4 regions of the Streptosporangium sp. NPDC000509 genome follow, and region 1 is predicted to be linked to each of the others. Evidence: riboswitches for the same ligand, from Rfam matches in the RefSeq annotation. Region 1 holds a riboswitch; each other region holds the start of a gene.
The links. Region 1 has a riboswitch for cobalamin ahead of ACFY3D_RS18280 (ribonucleoside-diphosphate reductase subunit alpha). Riboswitches for the same ligand answer to the same signal wherever they lie in the genome.

Region 1 (4,877 bases):
GAACCGCACCGCGGTACGGACCGTCGCGCGCAGCCGCGCCCAGTCGATCCCGTCCTCGATGTCCCCTGACAGGTGGGCGGCGAGGTTGATCGAGCCGAGGTTGCAGACGGCGGTCTCGGCGTCGCCGGTGACCTCCAGGATCTCGGTGCAGAGGTTCGACAGGTGGATGACGTTCTCGGGCCTCGCCGTCTGGTTGGAGGTACGGTTCGCCGCGTCCTTGAAGGTCATCCAGCCGTTGCCGGTCTGGGCGAGCGTGCGCATCATCCGCCCGTACAGGGTGCGGGCGGGAATCCGCCGGGTGAAGCGGCCCTCGGCCTCGGCGGCCCGGTAGGCGTCGTCGAACGCGGCGCCGTACAGGTCGGTGAGGTGCGGGACCTCCTTGGGGTCGAACAGCGACCAGAGGCCGTCGGCCTCGACCCGGCGCATGAACTCGTCGGGGATCCAGTTGGCCAGGTTCAGGTTGTGCGTGCGACGGGCCTCCTCGCCGGTGTTGTCGCGCAGTTCCAGGAACTCCTCGACGTCGGCGTGCCAGGGCTCCAGGTAGACGCAGGCCGCGCCCTTGCGGCGGCCTCCCTGGTTCACCGCGGCGACGCTGGCGTCGAGCGTGCGCAGCCAGGGCACGATGCCGTTGGAGTGTCCGTTGGTGCCCCGGATCAGCGAGCCCCGCGAGCGGACCCTGGTCCAGGCGATCCCGATGCCCCCCGCGTACTTCGACAGCCGCGCGACCTGCCCGTAGCGCTCGTAGATGGACTCCAGCTCGTCGCGGGGCGAGTCGAGCAGGAAGCACGAGGAGAGCTGGGGCCTGCGCGAGCCCGAGTTGAACAGCGTGGGCGAACTGGGCAGGTAGGACAGGGTGGCCATGAGCGCGTACAGCTCGGCGGCCTCCTCGACGGTCTCGGCCAGGCCGCAGGCCACCCGCAGGAAGAAGTGCTGCGGGCGCTCAAGGACCTTGCGGGTCCTCGGGTGGCGCAGCAGGTAGCGGTCGTAGACGGTGCGCAGCCCGAAGTACTCGAACCTGGCGTCCGCCTCCGGATCGACCAGCGCGTCCAGGACCGCGGCGTGGGCGGACACGAACCTCGCGAGCCCGTCGGCGACCAGCCCCGCCTCGTGGGTCGCGGTGACGGACTCGGAGAAGGCGCGGACGCCGTGCTCGGCGGCCTCGTCGGCGATCAGCTCGGCCAGCATCGCGGCGGCGACCCTGGAGTTCTCGGGATCGGTGATCACCCGGGCGGCGGCCTCGTCGATGGCCAGCCTGCGGGCGTCCGTGGCGCTCCCGACGCTCCCGGCGCCGTCGTCGCCCGTCGCGGCCACCGCGGCGCTCTGCGCGTTCCCGGTGTTTCCCGTGCCGCCATGGCCCGTCGCGGCCACCACCGCGCCTTCGACGCCGCTGTCGCCCGTCGCGGTCGCCGCCGTGCTCCCCGTCGCGGTCTCCGCCAATGCCTGTGTCACCTGGTGCCCCTCGCTCGATCGGACTCGCCCCAGGCTCCGCCGGATGGCACGCGTCCGCGAGCGATCCCGGGCACGCCGGATCGCCTCGTTCCGCGGGCCCTCCCACGAGGCCCTGGACATTCACGTCACCGGCAGGTCTTCGGACTCACGGGCGCAACGCGCATGCCTACCGGCCGTCGCTTCCCAGGTATGGATCACCCAGTGCTCAATGACGGCTTTCGTTCCCGTTCACCGCTGCGGGGCAGTCCCGGAATCTCACCGGGTTCCCTCTTGCCTCGCCCCCCGCGGGGCGAACCAGCAACGAGCAGGATCCTACATCTAGGGGCGCCTGACGCAACTACCCCAACAAGTTGTGTCGGAGGACTTCAGCAGTCCGAGCTCGTGAAGCACACCGCGGGCGCGGGCCGTCTCGGTGGCGAGCCACTGGCGAAAGTCGTCGCCGCTGAGGTAGACCCGGCTCCAGCCGTGGGCCGCGCACAGGGAGCGCCAGCGTGGCGCGGCGTCGAGCCTGTCGCACAGGGCGATCGCGGCGTCCCTGTCCTCCGGGCTCATGTCCTTGGGCCCCAGCAGGCCGCACCAGTCGCTGTACTCCAGCCGGACGTCGACCTCCCTGAGCGTCGGCGCGTCGATCCCGTCGATCCGGTCGCCGGAGGAGACCGCCAGGGGCCGCATACGGCCCGCGGCGATCTCGGAGCGCAGGGCACGCGCCGATCCCAGCAGGGCCGCCACCTGGCCCACCTGGAGCGCCTCCACGGCGTCCTCGGGGGTGAGGTATCCGGCATACTCCAGCAGCCGGGTGTCCACCCCGAGGCACTTGCCGATCATGCCGTAGAGCACGTGCTCGGAGCCCCCTTCCGACCGGCCGCCGACCGCGAGCCCCGCCGGGTTCCGGCGCAACCCCGCGGCGAAGTCCTCGAAGGTCAGCAGGCGGGAGTCGGCGGGGACGACCAGGACCGCCCAGTCGCCGACCAGGCGGGCGATGGGGGTGGCGGCGTTCACCACGGCGACGGTGTTGGCGATCTCCGCGGCCGCCACCATCGGCATCGCGGTGACGAGCAGCCTGCCCTCTCGCGCGAAGGGGCCGCCGAAGGCACCGAAGGCGCCGAACGCGTCGCGAGGGGCGGAGCCCAGGGCGCCGCCCCGCTCGACGGCCATCGCGGTACGCGCCAGTCCCGCCTGGACCGCGACGGTCGCCAGCCTGCCCGCGATCCTGTCCCAGCCGTGGCCGTCGATGGTCGGTTCGAGGACGAGCAGGCGCTTCACCACCGAGCCGGCGTCGTTCGCGCCGCACCCCGCGGCGAGCAGCACCCCCGCCGCCAGCGCGAAAAACCCCCTACGGCGCATAAGCGCCCCTTCCCCCAAGAACCCCCTATACCAAAGGTTAGTACTCCATCACCATCTGTGACGAGACGGGGGGGGAGGGAAAGGGCGCGGGGCTCACTCCACCGTGACGCTCTTGGCCAGGTTCCTGGGCTTGTCGACGTCGCGGCCCAGGGCCACCGCCGCGTGGTAGGCGAAGAGCTGCAGCGGGATCGAGAGCAGGATCGGGTCCAGCTCGGTCTCGTTCTTGGGCACCACGACGCAGTCGTCGGCGAGCTTGGGGTCGGCGTCGCGGTGGCCCACCATGAGCACCCGGCCGCCCCGGGCGCGGATCTCACCCAGCGTGGTGAGGTTCTTGTCCAGCAGCTCGTCGTCGGGAACGATCGCCACCGTCGGCATGTCCGGGCCGATCAGCGCCAACGGCCCGTGCTTCAGCTCGCTCGCCGGATAGGCCTCGGCGTGCACGTACGAGATCTCCTTGAGCTTCTGCGCGCCCTCGCGGGCCACCGGATAGCCCCTCACCCGGCCCACGAACATCATGCTCGGCGACTCGGCGTACTTGCCCGCCAGCTCCTTGATCTGCGGCTCCAGCGCCAGGATCTCCTTGATCTGGTCCGGCAGCCTGCGCAGGCCGTCGCAGATCCTGCGGCCGTCGGCGGGAGACAGGTCGCGCACCCGGCCCAGGTGCAGCGCGAGCAGCGCGAAGGCCACGGCGGTCGAGGTGAACGCCTTGGTGCTCGCCACCGAGACCTCGGGGCCCGCGTGCAGGTAGACGCCGCCGTCGCACTCGCGGGCGATCGCGCTGCCCACCGTGTTGACGATGCCGAGCACCCGGCCGCCCTTGCGCTTGAGCTCCTGCACGGCGGCGAGGGTGTCGTAGGTCTCGCCGGACTGGCTGATCGCCACGTAGAGGGTGTCGGCCTCCACCACCGGGTTGCGGTAGCGGAACTCGCTCGCCGGCTCCGCGTCGGCGGGGATGCGCGCCAGTTCCTCGATGAGCTGCGCGCCGATCTGGCCCGAGTAGTACGCGGAACCGCAGCCGATGATCTTCACTCGGCGGAACGAGCGGCTCTCCCGCGCGTCCATGTTGAGACCGCCCAGGTGGGCGATGTGGAAGCGGTCGTCCAGCCGCCCGCGCAGCGTCCTGGCCACCGTGTCGGGCTGCTCGGAGATCTCCTTGAGCAGGTAGTGCTCGTAGCCGCCGGTGTCGTAGTGCCCGGCCTCCCAGTCGACGGTCAGCGTCTCCTTCGCCGTCTCCCGCGCGTCGCTGGCGAAGGTGTTGAACCCGTCGGCCCGCAGCACGGCGATCTCGCCGTCCTCCAGGTGCACCACCTGGCGCGTGTAGCGGACCAGCGCGGCCACGTCGGAGGCGGCGAACATCTCCTTCTCGCCGATGCCCAGCACGATGGGGCTGCCGTTGCGCGCCACGACCACCTCGCCGGGACGCTCGGAGTCGATCACCGCGATCCCGTACGTGCCGACGACCCGCTTGAGCGCGGTCCGCACGGCCTCCTCCAGCGAGTCGGCCTCCTTGACCGTACGGGCGATCAGGTGCGACAGCACCTCGGTGTCGGTCTCCGACAGGAAGATCGCACCGTCGGCCTCCAGCTTGGCGCGCAGCTCGTCGGCGTTCTCGATGATGCCGTTGTGCACGACGGCGATGCGCTCGTCGGTGGACAGGTGCGGATGGGCGTTGACGTCGCTGGGCGCGCCGTGGGTGGCCCAGCGGGTGTGACCGATGCCCAGGCCGCCCTTGAACCGCGCGGGCACGACCGCCGCCAGGTCGGCCACCCGGCCCTTCACCTTGCGCATCTTGAGGCCCTTGTTGGAGACCACCACACCGGCCGAGTCGTAACCCCGGTACTCAAGACGCTGCAGGCCCTCCAGCAGGATGGGCGCCGCGTCCTTAGGCCCTACATAGGCCACGATTCCGCACATGTAACCGCTCCTTATCCATGAACATCGGTAAACGATCGAGGTGCCGTCGTCTGCTACCCGTAGACGATCCGGCGAAGCTGTCGCAGGGAGAGCCCGGGTGCCGCGACACGGCGTACCGCCAGCTCGGCGGCCACCCTGGGGAAGATCTCGTCGTTGACCAATCCCCTGGC
Region 2 (4,877 bases), on a different contig from region 1:
AGAAGCCACTGATCCGGATGGTGACGTCCACGCGCGGACGGCCCAGTTCGGTGGCCGGGATCGGCTCCAGGCCGGTGACGCGGCGCGAGGCCTCGTCCCAGAGCGGCCGCACGCCCAGCAGCGCCAGCACCTCGGCGACGTCGTCGCCCGCGGTGCGCATCGCGCTGGTCCCCCAGACCGACAACCCGACCGAACGCGGCCAGTCGCCGGTGTCGGCGCGGTAGCGCTCCAGCAGGGAGTCGGCCATCGCCTGGCCGGTCTCCCACGCCAGTCTGCTCGGCACGGCCTTGGGATCGACCGAGTAGAAGTTGCGGCCGGTGGGCAGCACGTTGATCAGCCCGCGCAGCGGCGAACCGCTCGGCCCGGCGGGCACGTAGCCGCCGTCGAGGGCGTGCAGGATCGCGTCGATCTCGTCGGTGGTGCGCGCCAGCCGGGGCACGACCTCGACGGCGGCGAACCGCAGGATCCGCTCCACCTCCCCCAGGTTCGCACCGCGTACGTCGGCCGCGGCGGGCACCCCGGATCCGCCGCCCCGGCCGGTCACTCCGGCCGGGCCCGCCGAGGCGCCGGCGTCGTCGCGGCCGGTGTCGTCGGCCCGGCCCAGGACCTCGGCGGTCACCTCCCCTGCCGCGGCCGGGTCCCAGCCGCGGTGTTCCATCGCCTCGACCAGGGCTCGGGCCAGGGTCTCGGCGTCGTCGACACCGATCCGTCCCGCGCTGCCGTCCTCGGCCAGGCCCAGTGCCTCGCGCAACCCGACGAGCGCCTCGCCACCCGCCCACATCTGCCGGGCGCGGAGCATGGCCAGGACCAGGTCGACGCGCGGCCCCCCTTCGGGGGCGGCTCCCAGCACGTGCAGGCCGTCGCGGATCTGAACGTCCTTGACCTCGCACAGCCAGCCGTCGATGTGCAGCAGGAAGTCGTCGAACTCGGCGTCGTGGGGACGGTCGGCGACCCCGAGGTCGTGGTCGAGCCTGGCGGCCTGGATGAGCGTCCAGATCTGGGCGCGGATCGCGGGCAGCTTGGCCGGGTCCATCGCCGCGATGGAGGCGTGCTCGTCGAGGAGCTGCTCCAGCCTGGCCATGTCCCCGTAACTGTCGGCGCGGGCCATCGGCGGGACGAGGTGGTCGACCAGGGTGGCGTGGGCGCGGCGCTTGGCCTGGGTGCCCTCGCCCGGGTCGTTCACCAGGAACGGGTAGACGAGCGGCAGGTCGCCGAGCGCGGCGTCCGGGCCGCAGGAGGCCGACAGGCCCGCCGACTTGCCGGGCAGCCACTCCAGGTTGCCGTGCTTGCCCACGTGGACCACGGCGTGCGCGCCGAAGCCGTCGGCCAGCCAGCGGTAGGCGGCCAGGTAGTGGTGGCTGGGCGGCAGGTCGGGATCGTGGTAGATCGCGATGGGATTCTCGCCGAAGCCGCGCGGCGGCTGCACCATGACCACCACGTTGCCGGAACGCAGCGCGGCCAGCACGATCTCGCCCTCGGGATCGTGTGAGCGGTCCACGAACAGCTCGCCGGGCGCCGGGCCCCAGTGCTCCTCCATCCGGGCGCGCAGGTCCGCGGGGAGGGTGGCGTACCACTCGGCGTACCGGCTCGCCGCGATGCGCACCGGGTTTCCCGCGAGCTGTTCCTCGGTGAGCCAGTCCTGGTCCTGCCCGCCCGCGGCGATCAGCGCGTGAATGAGCGCGTCGCCGTCCTGCCCGCTCACCCCGGGCAGCTCGTCCTCGGCGCCGATGTCGTAACCGCGCTCGCGGAGCGCGGCCAGCAGCCGTACCAGGCTGGCCGGGGTGTCCAGGCCGACGGCGTTGCCGATGCGCGCGTGCTTGGTGGGATAGGCCGACAGCATCAGCACCAGCCGCCGCTCGGCGGGCGGGATGTGCCGCAGCGCGGCGTGGCGCACCGCGATGCCCGCCACCCGCGAGGCCCGCTCGGGGTCGGCCACGTAGACGGTGAGCCCGTCCTCGTCGATCTCCTTGAAGGAGAACGGCACCGTGATGATCCGTCCGTCGAACTCGGGGATCGCGACCTGGGTGGCGGCGTCCAGCGGGGACAGGCCGTCGTCGTTCTCCTCCCAGGAGGCCCGGCTGCTCGTCAGGCACAACCCCTGCAGGATCGGCACGTCCAGCTCGGCGAGCGCGCCGACGTCCCATGCCTCGTCGTCCCCGCCCGCCGACGCGGTCGCCGGGCGGGTGCCGCCCGCGGCGAGCACGGTCACCACCAGGGCGTCCACCGTGCGCAGGACCTCCAGCAGGCCGGGTTCCGCGGTGCGCAGCGAGGCGCAGTACACCGGCAGCGCCCGCGCGCCCGCGTCCTCGATCGCCGAGCAGAGCACTTCGACGAAGGCGGTGTTCCCCGCCACGTGGTGGGCCCGGTAGTAGAGCACCCCGACGACGGGTCCGTCCTGGCCGCGCGTCTCGCGCGCGAGCGTTCCCCAGGTGGGGGTGGGCTCGGGCGCGGCGAACCCGTGGCCGGTGAGCAGCAGCGTGTCGGACAGGAAGTGATGCAGCTCGGTCAGGTTGGCCGGGCCGCCGTGGGCGAGGTAGGCGTGCGCCTCGGCGCAGACCCCGCCGGGCACGGTGGACAGCTCCATCAGCTCGGCGTCCGGCGCCTGCTCGCCGCCGAGGACGACGACGGGCCGGGGTCCGGCGAGCAGCGCGTCCAGCCCCTCCTCCCAGGCGCGGCGCCCGCCGAGCAGGCGGACCACGACCAGGTCGGCGCCCTCCAGCAGCGGTGGGAGGTCGGCGGCGGTGAGTCTGGCGGGGTTGCCGAGCCGGTAGTCCGCGCCGCTCGCGCGGGCGCTCAGCAGGTCGGTGTCGGAGGTCGAGAGCAGCAGGATCACGCGCCACACTCCAGCAGAGGAGTGGCGGTACGGCCCGCGGGAGCCGCGATGCGGCGGGAGAGCGGCGACGTCGCGGTGTGACGCGGGAACGGCGGTGTGACACCGTGATGCGGCGACCGCGATGCCGCGTCGTAATGGGAAGACCACGATGCCGCGTCGTAGCGGGGGAACGGCGATGTCGCGGTGTGACGGGGGAACGGCGAAAAGCGCACGGAGCTTCCTCCCTCGGGGTCCTCGCCCCGGGTCGTCGTCGGCCACGACGGCTGGAGTCTCCTGGCTCCCGGATCGGTGCTCACCCCGGCCTTCCCGTCCTTCGTCGGACAGTGGCCCGGGTGGGGTTCGCTCCCCGGTTACAGTGGCGGGACCGCGCCGGATTCACACCGGCTTCCTCCCTTGCCGTCGCCATCGATGACACTACGGCAGTCCGGGTCATTGCAAGAAACTGGCATTAACATCCTCTGAGTGTCCATTGCCGACTTTTCCGGACGATCGCGGCTCGACGCGTGCCCCGGGGCCCTCCAGGTCCACCCCGCCGCGGACGGCGGCCTGGCCCGCGTCCGCGTACCCGGAGGTCGTCTCACCCCCTCCCAGCTGCGAGAACTCGCCGACGCCGCCACGGCGTACGGCAACGGCGTCATCGAGCTCACCTCCCGGGCGAACGTCCAGGTGCGCGGTCTCGGGCCGGAGAATCCCGGAAGCGGTCCGGAAAACGGATTCGCCGCGCGGATGGCGAGAGCGGGCCTGCTGCCCTCGGCGACACACGAGCGCATCCGCAACATCCTCGCCTCCCCGCTGACCGGAGTGGACGGACCGGCCGAACCAAACGACCCCGGCAGACCGGCTGGATCGGCCGAACCAAACAAATTCGGCAGACCAAACAAACCAACCGGACCCGCCCAACCAGGCGGAATCGACGAGCCAAGCAGGCCGAGCGGACCGAGCGGCGGGGATGCTCCGAACGGCACGAAAACGAACGGCTGTGGGATCGCCGACATCACCCCTCTGGTCGGCGAGCTGGATCGACGGCTGTGTGCTCGCCCGGCCCTCGCCACCCTGCCGGGACGGTTCATGTTCGCCCTCGACGACGGACGGGGAGACGTGGCCGGCCTGGGCGCGGACGCCACGATCCTGCCCACGGCACCGGACGAGGCCGCGTTGCTCCTCGCCGGAACCGACACCGGCCTGCGCGTACCGCTCGACGAAGCCGTGACCGTCCTGCTCGCCGCCGCCGAGGCGTTCCTCGACGAACTGGCCACCCGGGACGTCACCGCCTGGCGGATCGCCGAACTTCCCGACGGGCCCTCCCGGATCGCCACCCGGGTGCGAACCGCTCTCGGACTCCCCGACACGCCCCCCTTCGAACCGGTGAGACCGCACGTCGTGACCTCCGGGCCGGTCGGCGTCATCGAGAGCACGGACCGGCGAGGGAACCGAACCGGCGTCACCGGAGAGACAGGTCCCGGAAAGGCCGCAGGCCACGGAGACAGGGACACGGACGGTCCAGGAAACGAGGGCACGCGGGTGGCGCTCGGGGTGGCGATCCCCCTGGGGCGGCTGACCTCCGCGCAGGCACTGCTGCTCGCCGACGCCGCCTCGGGCGGGGAGATCCGGCTCACGCCATGGCGCGGTGTGGTCCTGCCCGGCCTGGACCGCGCCGAGGTCACGGGCACGGCCGCCCGTCTGGAGGCCGCCGGGCTGGTCGTCGACCCCGCCTCCCCCTGGATCGGTGTGACGGCCTGCACCGGCCGCCCCGGCTGCGCCAAATCCCTCGCCGACGTCCAGGCCGACGCCGCCACCGCCATCGGCATGGCCCCGCCGTCCGCAACCTCGCCACCCGGGAGTGAGCCGCCGTCCAAGGGCGAACCGTCCACGACCTCACCGGCCGGGAGCGAACTCGGCATGGCCCCGCCGTCCACGATGGGGCCGGGCACCGATACGCTCCCCGTGCACTGGGCGGGCTGCGCCAGGCGCTGCGGCCGCCCGAGGGGACGGGTCGCGGACGTGATCGCCACCGGTGACGGTTACCGCCTGGAACTGGACGGCA
Region 3 (4,877 bases), on a different contig from region 1:
TTCCGCTCCGGCCGAGCAGATCGAACCCGTTACCCCACCTGAGGATCTGATGCGCGAGCACGGCGTGCTCAAGCGCATCCTGCTCATCTACCGGGACGGGATCCGGCGCATCGACGGCGGCCAGGCCGTACCGGCCCAGGCGCTGCACGCCTCGGCGGGTCTCATCCGCTCCTTCATCGAGGAGTACCACGAGCGCCTGGAAGAGAAGTACGTCTTCCCGCCGCTGGTCAAGGCCGGCAAGCTCACCGGCACCGTCGCGGTGCTGCTCCAGCAACATCGGCGCGGACGCACGGTGACCGGCCGCATCCTGAACGCCACCGGCACGACCGGCGTCGCGACGCCGTCCGCCCGGGCCCGCCGCGCCCTGGTCGCCGACATGGCCGCCTTCATCCGCATGTACGAACCGCACGAGGCGCGCGAGGACACCGTCGTCTTCCCCGCCCTGCGCGAAGTCGTCTCCGCCAAGCAGTTCGCCGAGTTGGGCGAGATCTTCGAAGACGAGGAACACCGCCGTTTCGGTACGGCCGGATTCGCAGGCGTCGTCAACCAGGTGGCCGACATCGAGAAGAGCCTCGGCATCTACGACCTGGCCCAGTTCACTCCCCGGGGGTGAGCTGTCGATGACTTGAACGCGATCATGCGGTGTGTGGCCAGGAAGCTTCCTGAACGCCGGCCCGAAGCAGGGCTTCGGGCCGGGAAGCGGCACTGATCAGAGATCCGCTCGGACAGCTCGGGCGGCGGCGACCATGTTGGCCAGGGCTGCTCGCGTCTCGGGGTAGCCGCGGGTCTTCAGCCCGCAGTCGGGGTTGACCCACAGACGGTCGGCCGAAACGGCCTGGAGGGCGTTGCGCAGGTTGTCCTCGATCTCCTCGGCGGTCGGGACGCGCGGTGAGTGAATGTCGTAGACGCCGGGGCCGATGCCGTTGGCGTAGCCGACCTCGGTCAGGTAGGGCAACAGCTCCATATGGGAGCGGGCGGCCTCGACGCTGGTGACGTCGGCGTCCAGGTCGGCGATCGGGCTGATGATCTCGCCGAACTCCGAGTAGCACATGTGGGTGTGAATCTGGGTGGAGTCGGCGGCGCCGGAGGTGGCCAGCCGGAACGCCCCGACCGCCCAGGCCAGATAGACCTCCTGCTCGTCCTTGCGGAGCGGCAGGAGCTCGCGCAGCGCCGGCTCGTCCACCTGGATGATCCCGATCCCGGCGGCCTCCAGATCCGTGATCTCGTCACGTAGCGCCAGGGCGACCTGGCGTGCGGTGTGTGTCAAAGCCTGGTCGTCGCGGACGAACGACCAGGCCAGCATCGTCACCGGCCCGGTGAGCATGCCCTTGACCGGCCTGGACGTGAGCGACTGGGCGTAGGAGGCCCACTCCACCGTCATCGGCTCGGGGCGGGAGACGTCGCCGTGCAGGATCGGCGGGCGCACGCAGCGGGAACCGTACGACTGGACCCAGCCGTGGTCGGTGGCGGCGTAGCCGTCGAGTCGCTCGGCGAAGTACTGGACCATGTCGTTGCGCTCGGGCTCGCCGTGGACGAGCACATCCAGGCCGAGCTCCTCCTGAAGCATGATCACGCGGGCGATCTCGGCGCGCATCGCCTCGACGTAGGCGTTCTCGTCGATCCGTCCCGCCTTGCGGTCCGCGCGGGCCTTGCGGATCTCCGCGGTCTGCGGGAACGAGCCGATCGTCGTCGTGGCCAGCTCGGGCAATCCCAGTTTGGCCCGCTGCGCCGCGAACCGGACCGCCCGATCGGCTCGCCGCGCGTCACCAAGAGCCTCCAGCCGGGCCCGGACGTCGGGATCGGCCGGTACGGCGGGGGGTTTCACGGCCGACGGGTTCTCGGAGCGTAGATCGGCGGCGAGACCGACCAGCTCGGCGACCTTCTGCCGGGCGAACGCCAGCCGCGCCCGGACCGCCGGGTCCAGCGCCGTCTCACTGTCGAGGTCGACCGGAACGTGCAGCAGTGAACAGGAACTGCTCAGCTCCACCGTGTCGGCGAACCCGAGCAGCACCGCGTACGTCGACTTCACCCGCGCGGGGTCGGCGCGCCACACGTTCCTGCCGTCGACCACGCCGGCGACCAAGGTCTTGCGGGCCAGCCCGCCGGCCGAGGCCACCGCCTCCAGGTTGCCGGGTCCGGCGACGAAGTCGAGCCCGATCGCCTCGACCTCGGTGGAGGCGACCATCCGTAGCGCCTGCGCACCGACGGCGCCGAAATACGTGGCGAGCAGGATCTTCGGACGGCTGGACAGGCCGCCAAGCCGCCGGTAGGCCCGCCCGAGCGCGTCGATCTCCCGGGCCCCGAGGTCGCGGGCCAGGATCGGCTCGTCGAACTGCACCCACCGCGCGCCCGCACCGGCCAGCCGTTCCAGCAGCTCGGCGTAGGTCTCCACCAGGGAGTCCAACAGGTCGAGCGGGGTGAATCCCTCAGGCGAGTTCGGCGCGGCCTTGGCCAGCAGGAGATAGGTGAGCGGGCCGACGAGCACGGGCCGCGTCTCGATCCCCAGATTCCTGGCCTCCAGATACTCGGCCACGGGCTTGGCGGCCGAGCCTCCGGCCAGCTGGAACCGGGTGTCCAACGCCAGCGTGGGAACGATGTAGTGGTAGTTGGTGTCGAACCACTTGGTCATCTCCAGGGGCGGAAGCTCGGCGGTGCCTCGCGCCATCGCGAAGTACCGGTCGAGCCCGGTGAGGTCGCGGTAACGCGCGGGCACGGCGTCGATCATGACCGTGGTGTCGAGCACCTGGTCGTAGAACGAGAACGTGTTCGACGGGATCGCATCAAGGCCCGCGTCACGCAGCTCGGTCCAGACCGAGCCACGCAGCGACGCGGCGGTCGCCTCCAGCTCGTCGGCGCCGATCGTGCCGGCCCAGAAATCCTCGGTGGCGAATTTGAGCTCCCGATGCGCGCCGATGCGCGGGTAGCCCAAAACGGTCGTCCTCATGGCAACTTCCCTCGTCTCGCCAGTATGCGGCCAGGCGGGAGAGAGAAACGCAACGCGGAGCAGGCCCCGGCGAGCGCGTCCCAGGCCCTCCCACGAGGCCGCGGACCACCGCGCGCCGAGCGGCACGCGGGCGGAGGCAGGTCTTCGGACTCGCGGGCACCATGCCTGAGGCATGACCTACTGGCCGTCGCTTCCCAGGCACGCGCCCAGTGCTTGTGACGGCGGTCGTTCCTGCTTACCGCTGCGGGGCAGTCCCGGATTCACACCGGGTTCCCTCTTACGACGCCCGCCCCCCGAAGGAGACGGGCGAACCATCCACACCCGAGATCCTAACGGCCCGGCCACCGTTCGGGCCCAGTCGTGTGCGCATCGGTGGCTCACTACGGGCGAACGGCGACCGATTCGGCGGAGAGCGTGACCTCGATGGTGATGTGCGGATTGTCCACTTGCGGGAGCTGAAGCCCACGCTTGAACTCCTCCGCATCGTCCGGCATCATCTTCGGCTGAACTGTGACCTTGACGTGGCCGGTCTCGTCATCTGGGTGCGTCGTCATCGTGGCCACCTCAGGACGGGATTGGAGCCAGGAGACGACCGTGTCCTGGGCCCGCCGGAGCTCCGCGGCCGAGAATCCCTTGCCGCCGATCAGGGTGACCTCCACGGGGAGGGTCCTGGCCAGCTCGATCGCGCGAGTCGGGATGGGCCCCTTGAAGCCGACGCGCAGCCCTCGCTGGTCGTCGACGTACCTGACGCCGGAGATCTCGTCGGGAAACTCCGTATTAAGTTTGTCGATCACCTGACTGTTGGACGACTGTGAGCCGAAGCGGTCGATGGCCTCCTCGTAGGAGATGCCCTCCGATCTGGCGACGGTCCCAAGGTCGACCAGCTCGGCGTAGGGAATGCCGTCGATCGTCACGCCCGGGTCGGTCACCGCGGGGTCGTAACCCTCGAAGTCCGTCGGCTTGGGCGACGAGGTAGCAGCCACCTGGGTCGCGTACCGCTTGACGACCTCTTCCAAAGGCCGACCCGACGACGCCGCCTCTCGCTTGAGCCGCTCCAGGGTGGGCCGATGCGCTTTGGGCTGATCGGCCCGCGGCAACACGATCGTCTCGCTTCCGGCCACTGTGAGTGCCGGACCGGCACCGGACTGGCCGCAGGCGCACAACGACGCAAGCACCGCAATGGTCAAAAGCAATTTCTTCACACCTAAGGGACGCTCCGCCGCCCTGAAGGGTTCATCCAGGCGCTCTCGGTACGGCGAAGTCCGTTCGTCAAATAACTTGGGTCTCCTGGCGCACTCCGGAAGGCACGGTCCGGCGCCGTTACGCGGGCGGAGGACGGTTGTGACCGGGCTCTCGCCGTTGCGGAGTCGGCGTGGTGCCGATGCCGGCCCGTGTCCTGGTCGCCCCGGTTGTCGGCCGAAGTGAAGCGCGGCCGGTTGCCCGTACTCCGCTGTTATGGGTGGCCGTTCACTCAGTCCGTCATCTCGCGGGCGAAGTGCGGTTCCGCCGCTTCCAGTCGCGGTACCGAGATGCCCAACCGTCGTGCTTCGGCCAGGGTGTCCCGGCAGACCTCACGCGGCTCCTCGGCGTCGGGATCGGAGTGCGCCGCGAAATTCACGCGCGCGAGCGCGACATGAGCGGTCAGCCAGGCGAGCACGGGGGCCGTCAGCCAGGTGGGCGCACGCAACAGCAGCGCACCGCCCCGGTGACGTCGCAGGTCGACACCGCGCGCCTGGAGGAGCGGCAGAAGCTCGCGGATGGCCAGCAGCGCCTCGCGCAGGTCGTCCGTCGCCCCTATCAGCTTGGACAACGAGCCCAGTCTCAGGCCTTGTGAGTGCAGGCCCGCGTCGAACACGAAGTGAATCCACAGCCAGCCGCGGAAGTCAGGCCGCTCCTTGAGCCGGAGTCCGGCCTCGCGAAACGCCTGGCGTAC
Region 4 (4,877 bases), on a different contig from region 1:
AGCGCGGTGATCGACTCCCCGCCGTGCGGCGCCGCGCCCGGATCGCCGAGCCAGGAGGCGAGCGCCTCGGGCTCCGCGGCCTCGACCTCGCCGAGCGTCATGCCACTCCAGCGGCCGTGGTCGCAGTCGGCGAGCAGCGGGTCGTGCTCCGCCCGCAGGCCGAGCGCCGCCGCCGTCTGGACGCAGCGCAGCTCGGCCGGGCAGGCCGCGGGACCGGGGCCGAAGTCCCGCGCCATCCTCTCGGCCCGGCGCAGGCCGCGTTCGTCGAGTGGTTCGTCGACGGGGAACGCGGCCCGCGCCGTCGCCGAGGTGGAGGCGTGGCAGACCAGGAGCAGGCGGGTGACCCCCGAGGGGGTCGTCACACCGGGCCGCGCCTGCGGGCGGCGAAGGCGAAGAGCGCGCCGACACCGGCCCAGAAGACCGCCTGGGTTCCTATCGAGGCGATCCGGAAGTCCCACAGGAGATCGGCGGGGAAGCCCTGGGGCACCTCCGAGATCTCCGGCAGGAGGATCCAGGCCGCGACGACGGGGACCAGGAAGGCGGCGCCCGCCGACAGCCAGCGCACCCACGGTTCACTCCGCGAGGCGTAGCGGTGGGCGGCGGTGCCTGCGGCGACGGCGAGGATCCCGATGGCCACGGCGACCAAATAGAGCACAGTGCGCTGGTCGATCGTCTCCGGGTCACCGACCGCCGGTGGGTTGGCGGGATATTTCATGAAAGGGATGAGGACGACGGAGGTGAACGCGGCGGCGGCGAGCGTGACCGCGAGCACCGGTTCCGAGCGAGGTCCCGCCCGGCCGCGTACGGCCGCGTAGACGAGGGAGAACAGTCCCCCGATCGCCAGGCCGTACAGGCCGAGGGCGAGGAAGAGCCCGAAATGCTGCCCGTCCCTGCTGACGAGGGCCTCCTCCTCGTCGTGGGAGTGGGCGGCGGTCCCGGTGTCGTCGTGTGGTTCGGCCGCGGAGGCGGCCGCGGCCGCCTCCTCGAGCGCGATGGCCTGGTCGATGCGTGGTTCGCCGACGGTGTAGGCGAAGACGGCCGCGAGCAGCCCTGCGAGCAGTCCGGCGACGAGGCCCCGGACGATGAGTTTGGAGATCACCTGCGGCTCAGTGGCACGGTACGCCGAGCAGATGACGCCCGTCGTGCATGAGTTCGTGCAGGTAGTTTCCCGCCTGGGAGATCGCCCCCTGGTCGAAGGTGACCAGATAGGCGAGAAGCAGCAGCACCGGTACGGCGAGCAGCCAGCGGGTGAGCGAGTGCCATGGGATGGGCTGGGTGTGCGGTGCCGAGATCTGGCTCACGGCCACCTCCTCCGGGATTGACGCGTCCCTTTTCGTAGGTCGGTGGCGGTCGAGTGTGACCTGGCTCCCGGCCCTCGCGGGCCGGATTACAGTGGCGCGACCGCACCGGAATTTCACCGGATTTCCCTCGCACCGCCACAAAGCACCCGGAACGTATCCCGATTCTCCGTCCCCCGTCAATCCAGGTGTCCGGTTTGACGGGATCCGGTAGGCGCGAAGAGGGGGAGGCGGCCCGGCCGGGCCGCCTCCCCCTCTCAGGCCCTTCTCAGGCCCCGCTCAGGACGTCACTGCTCGCCGGTGAGCGCCGTCACCAGCTCAGCGGCGGTACGGCAGCGGTCGAACAGCTCGCCCACGTGGGCCTTGGTGCCGCGCAGCGGCTCAAGGGTGGGGACGCGCTGCAGCGACTCACGGCCGGGGATGTCGAAGATGACCGAGTCCCAGGAGGCCGCGGCCACCGACTCGCTGTACTGGCTCAGGCAGCGGCCTCGGAAGTAGGCCCGGGTGTCGTTGGGCGGCACCTCGATGGCCCTCTGCACCTCCTCCTCGGTGACCAGGCGCTGCATGCGGCCCCGGGCGACCAGCCGGTTGTAGAGTCCTCGGTCGGGACGGATGTCGGAGTACTGGAGATCGACGAGCTGCAGACGCGGATGCGACCAGGGAAGGCCGTCACGGGTCCGGTATCCCTCCAGAAGCTCCAGCTTGGCCACCCAGTCGAGTTCGCCGGACAGCTGCATCGGATCCTCCGCCAGACGGGTGAGGACCGACTCCCAGCGCTCCAGGATGTCCTTGGTGGGCTCGTCCAGGCCGTTGGCGCTGCGCTCCTCGGCATACTTGCGCGCGAGCTCCAGGTATTCCATCTGGAGCTGTACCGCCGTCAGCTTGCGGCCGTCGCGCATGGAGATCTCGTACTTGAGCGTGGGGTCGTGTGAGACCGCGCGCAGGGCCTGGACGGGGTTGTCCACGGCGAGGTCGCGGGTGAAGTAGCCGTCCTCGATCATCGCCAGGACGAGCGCGGTGGACCCCAGCTTCAGGTAGGTCGAGATCTCCGACATGTTGGCGTCACCGATGATGACGTGCAGGCGACGGTATTTCTCCGGGTCGGCGTGGGGTTCGTCCCGGGTGTTGATGATCGGCCGCTTGAGCGTCGTCTCCAGCCCCACCTCGACCTCGAAGAAGTCGGCCCGCTGGCTGATCTGGAAGCCCTCGCCCCGTGAGTCCTGACCGATGCCGACCTTGCCCGCGCCGGTGACGACCTGCCGGGAGACGAAGAACGGCGTCAGGTGCCTGACGATGTCGGCGAACGAGGTGGCCCGGCGCATGAGGTAGTTCTCATGGCAGCCGTAGGAGGCGCCCTTGTTGTCGGTGTTGTTCTTGTAGAGCTGGATCGGGGCGTTGGCCGGCATCGCCGAGGCGCGAACCGCCGCGTCGTGCATCACCCGTTCGCCCGCCTTGTCCCAGATCACCGCCGCCCGAGGATTGGTGCACTCGGGTGTGGAGTATTCGGGATGGGCATGGTCCACGTACAACCGGGCCCCGTTGGTGAGAATCACGTTCGCCAGGCCGAGGTCCTCGTCGGTCAGCTGGCTCTGGTCCGCCACCTCCCGCGCGAGGTCGAACCCCCGTGCGTCCCGCAACGGGTTCTCCTCCTCGAAGTCCCATCGCGCGCGCCGTGCCCTGGCGGCCGAGGCCGCCAGATAGGCGTTCACGACCTGAGAGGAGGTCACCATCGCGTTGGCCCCCGGCTGTCCGGGCACGGAGATGCCGTATTCGGTCTCGATGCCCATCACCCGCCGTACCGTCATGCGCACCCTCTGTTCGTCAGGGACTGTTTCTCTCCGTGGTATCTATTCCCGACCCTAGACCCTTCACTATGCCCGGTGGTCGGACAGTTATGGCACCGAAGCCTTTTCGCCCGTTGCGAGGGGGATCGAGGAGAGCGCGGGGAGCTGCGACGAGGACGGGGATGCGGCCCTTCTCCGCCGCACGGATTTGACGAACTCCTGAAGCGGACGCTCGGCCACCCGGTACACCAGATAGGAGAACGCCGTCGCGGCCAGCACCGTGACCAGGGCGGTCAGCGGGGGCGGCAGCACGTCCCGCAGCGCGGGGACGATCAGGACCGCGGCCGGGGTGTGGAACAGGTAGAGCGGGTAGGTGAGCGCGCCCAGGACGACCAGGCCGCGCCAGCGCAGCCATCCCAGCCATCCCAGCGCCACCATGGCCATGAGCACGTAGAAACCGACCACGGTGGCGACAACGGCCCACTCGGGCACGGGCATCGCGGCGTAGCCGACCTTCTCGACGCGCCCGGCCACCCGGTCGATCGCCGCGCTCACGGCCAGGCCGCCGCTGATCCCGGCCAGGCACCACAGGACGAGCCTGGGACCGAACCTCGTCATCAGGAAGAACGCCATGCCGCCGACGAAGTACGCCGCGTACTTGGGCATGATCACGAGCTCGACCCACGCCTCGTCGCTCCCGGCGAAGAACCCGGCCGCCAGCAGCCAGACGCCCATGAAGACCAGGCAGCGGTTGAGCGTCACCCCGAAGATCACCAGGATCGAGATCAGTACGTAGAAGCGGAGTTCCACCCAGAGCGACCAGTAGACACCGTTGGCGTCGTAGACGCCGAGGGCCCGCTGGAGCATCGTGAGGTTGATCCCGTACTCGCCGAGGCTGAGCTTGGGGTCCAGGGCCGTGGCGGCGGTCAGCCCGTACACCGCGGCGGTGACGGCCACGCTGACCCAGTAGGCGGGGTAGAGCCGCACCAGCCGGGAAAGGGCGAACGCCCCCAGGCTCCGCCCCCAGATGCTCATCAGGATCACGAACCCGCTGATCATGAAGAACAGCTCGACGCCGAGGATGCCGAGCCCGGAGACGGTGGAGATCGCCGGGAACAGTTCGGCAGGGCGGTCGCCCCACACCGAGGCGAAGGCGATGAAGTAGTGGAAGGCGAGCACCGCGATGGCGGCGAGGAAGCGCAGGAGATCGAGTTCGGCGAGGCGGCCGTTTCCCCGAAGCGCCTCGCGAGACCCCGTGCCGTTCACCGGGCGGCCGGACCGGAATGTTCACGCACGCCACTTGGACGGCGTCTCGATCATTCGGGTTCCCCGTGACGGCTGTCTATTTCCGGCCATTTCTGGGGCGGCTGTGAAAGGAGAGCCGGCCTCCCGAGGACAAAAAGGTTTAAACGCGACAAAAGCCACAGGCTGTCGAGTGTGTTGCGGCAGACATGGCGACGCCGGCGGCGCGGCCCCACGAGGGGAACCGCGCCGCCGGTCACACGTGGTTACAGGTACTGACCGGTGTTGGCCACCGTGTCGATGGAGCGTCCGGCCTCCGTGCCCTGCTTGCCCGTCACGAGGGTGCGGATGTAGACGATCCGCTCGCCCTTCTTGCCGGAGATGCGGGCCCAGTCGTCGGGGTTGGTGGTGTTGGGCAGGTCCTCGTTCTCGGAGAACTCGTCCACGCAGGCCGCCAGCAGATGCTGGATCCGCAGGCCCTTCTGGCCGGTCTCCAGGAACTGCTTGATCGCCATCTTCTTGCCCCGGTCGACGATGTTCTGGATCATCGCGC

Region 2: linked by a shared signal. The riboswitch ahead of cobN (cobaltochelatase subunit CobN) and the one ahead of ACFY3D_RS18280 (ribonucleoside-diphosphate reductase subunit alpha) in region 1 are both predicted to bind cobalamin.
Region 3: linked by a shared signal. The riboswitch ahead of metE (5-methyltetrahydropteroyltriglutamate--homocysteine S-methyltransferase) and the one ahead of ACFY3D_RS18280 (ribonucleoside-diphosphate reductase subunit alpha) in region 1 are both predicted to bind cobalamin.
Region 4: linked by a shared signal. The riboswitch ahead of ACFY3D_RS25740 (CbtB domain-containing protein) and the one ahead of ACFY3D_RS18280 (ribonucleoside-diphosphate reductase subunit alpha) in region 1 are both predicted to bind cobalamin.

What each region holds. Positions count from the first base shown of each region.
Region 1 covers NZ_JBIAYX010000009.1:179,309-184,185, reverse strand. The annotation lists gene ACFY3D_RS18280 (ribonucleoside-diphosphate reductase subunit alpha) at 1-1,449, opposite strand, end outside; cobalamin riboswitch at 1,562-1,763, opposite strand; gene ACFY3D_RS18275 (tripartite tricarboxylate transporter substrate-binding protein) at 1,768-2,793, opposite strand; gene glmS (glutamine--fructose-6-phosphate transaminase (isomerizing)) at 2,887-4,707, opposite strand; gene ACFY3D_RS18265 (hypothetical protein) at 4,761-4,877, opposite strand, start outside.
Region 2 covers NZ_JBIAYX010000021.1:114,870-119,746, forward strand. The annotation lists gene cobN (cobaltochelatase subunit CobN) at 1-2,833, opposite strand, end outside; cobalamin riboswitch at 3,079-3,274, opposite strand; gene ACFY3D_RS32515 (precorrin-3B synthase) at 3,296-4,877, shown strand, end outside.
Region 3 covers NZ_JBIAYX010000035.1:25-4,901, reverse strand. The annotation lists gene ACFY3D_RS38715 (hemerythrin domain-containing protein) at 1-613, shown strand, start outside; gene metE (5-methyltetrahydropteroyltriglutamate--homocysteine S-methyltransferase) at 710-2,944, opposite strand; cobalamin riboswitch at 3,062-3,275, opposite strand; gene ACFY3D_RS38705 (hypothetical protein) at 3,325-4,137, opposite strand; partial or broken gene ACFY3D_RS38700 (ketopantoate reductase) at 4,416-4,877, opposite strand, start outside.
Region 4 covers NZ_JBIAYX010000014.1:208,292-213,168, reverse strand. The annotation lists gene ACFY3D_RS25750 (histidine phosphatase family protein) at 1-362, opposite strand, end outside; gene ACFY3D_RS25745 (CbtA family protein) at 359-1,099, opposite strand; gene ACFY3D_RS25740 (CbtB domain-containing protein) at 1,107-1,301, opposite strand; cobalamin riboswitch at 1,336-1,466, opposite strand; gene dop (depupylase/deamidase Dop) at 1,586-3,103, opposite strand; gene ACFY3D_RS25730 (acyltransferase family protein) at 3,191-4,348, opposite strand; gene arc (proteasome ATPase) at 4,591-4,877, opposite strand, start outside.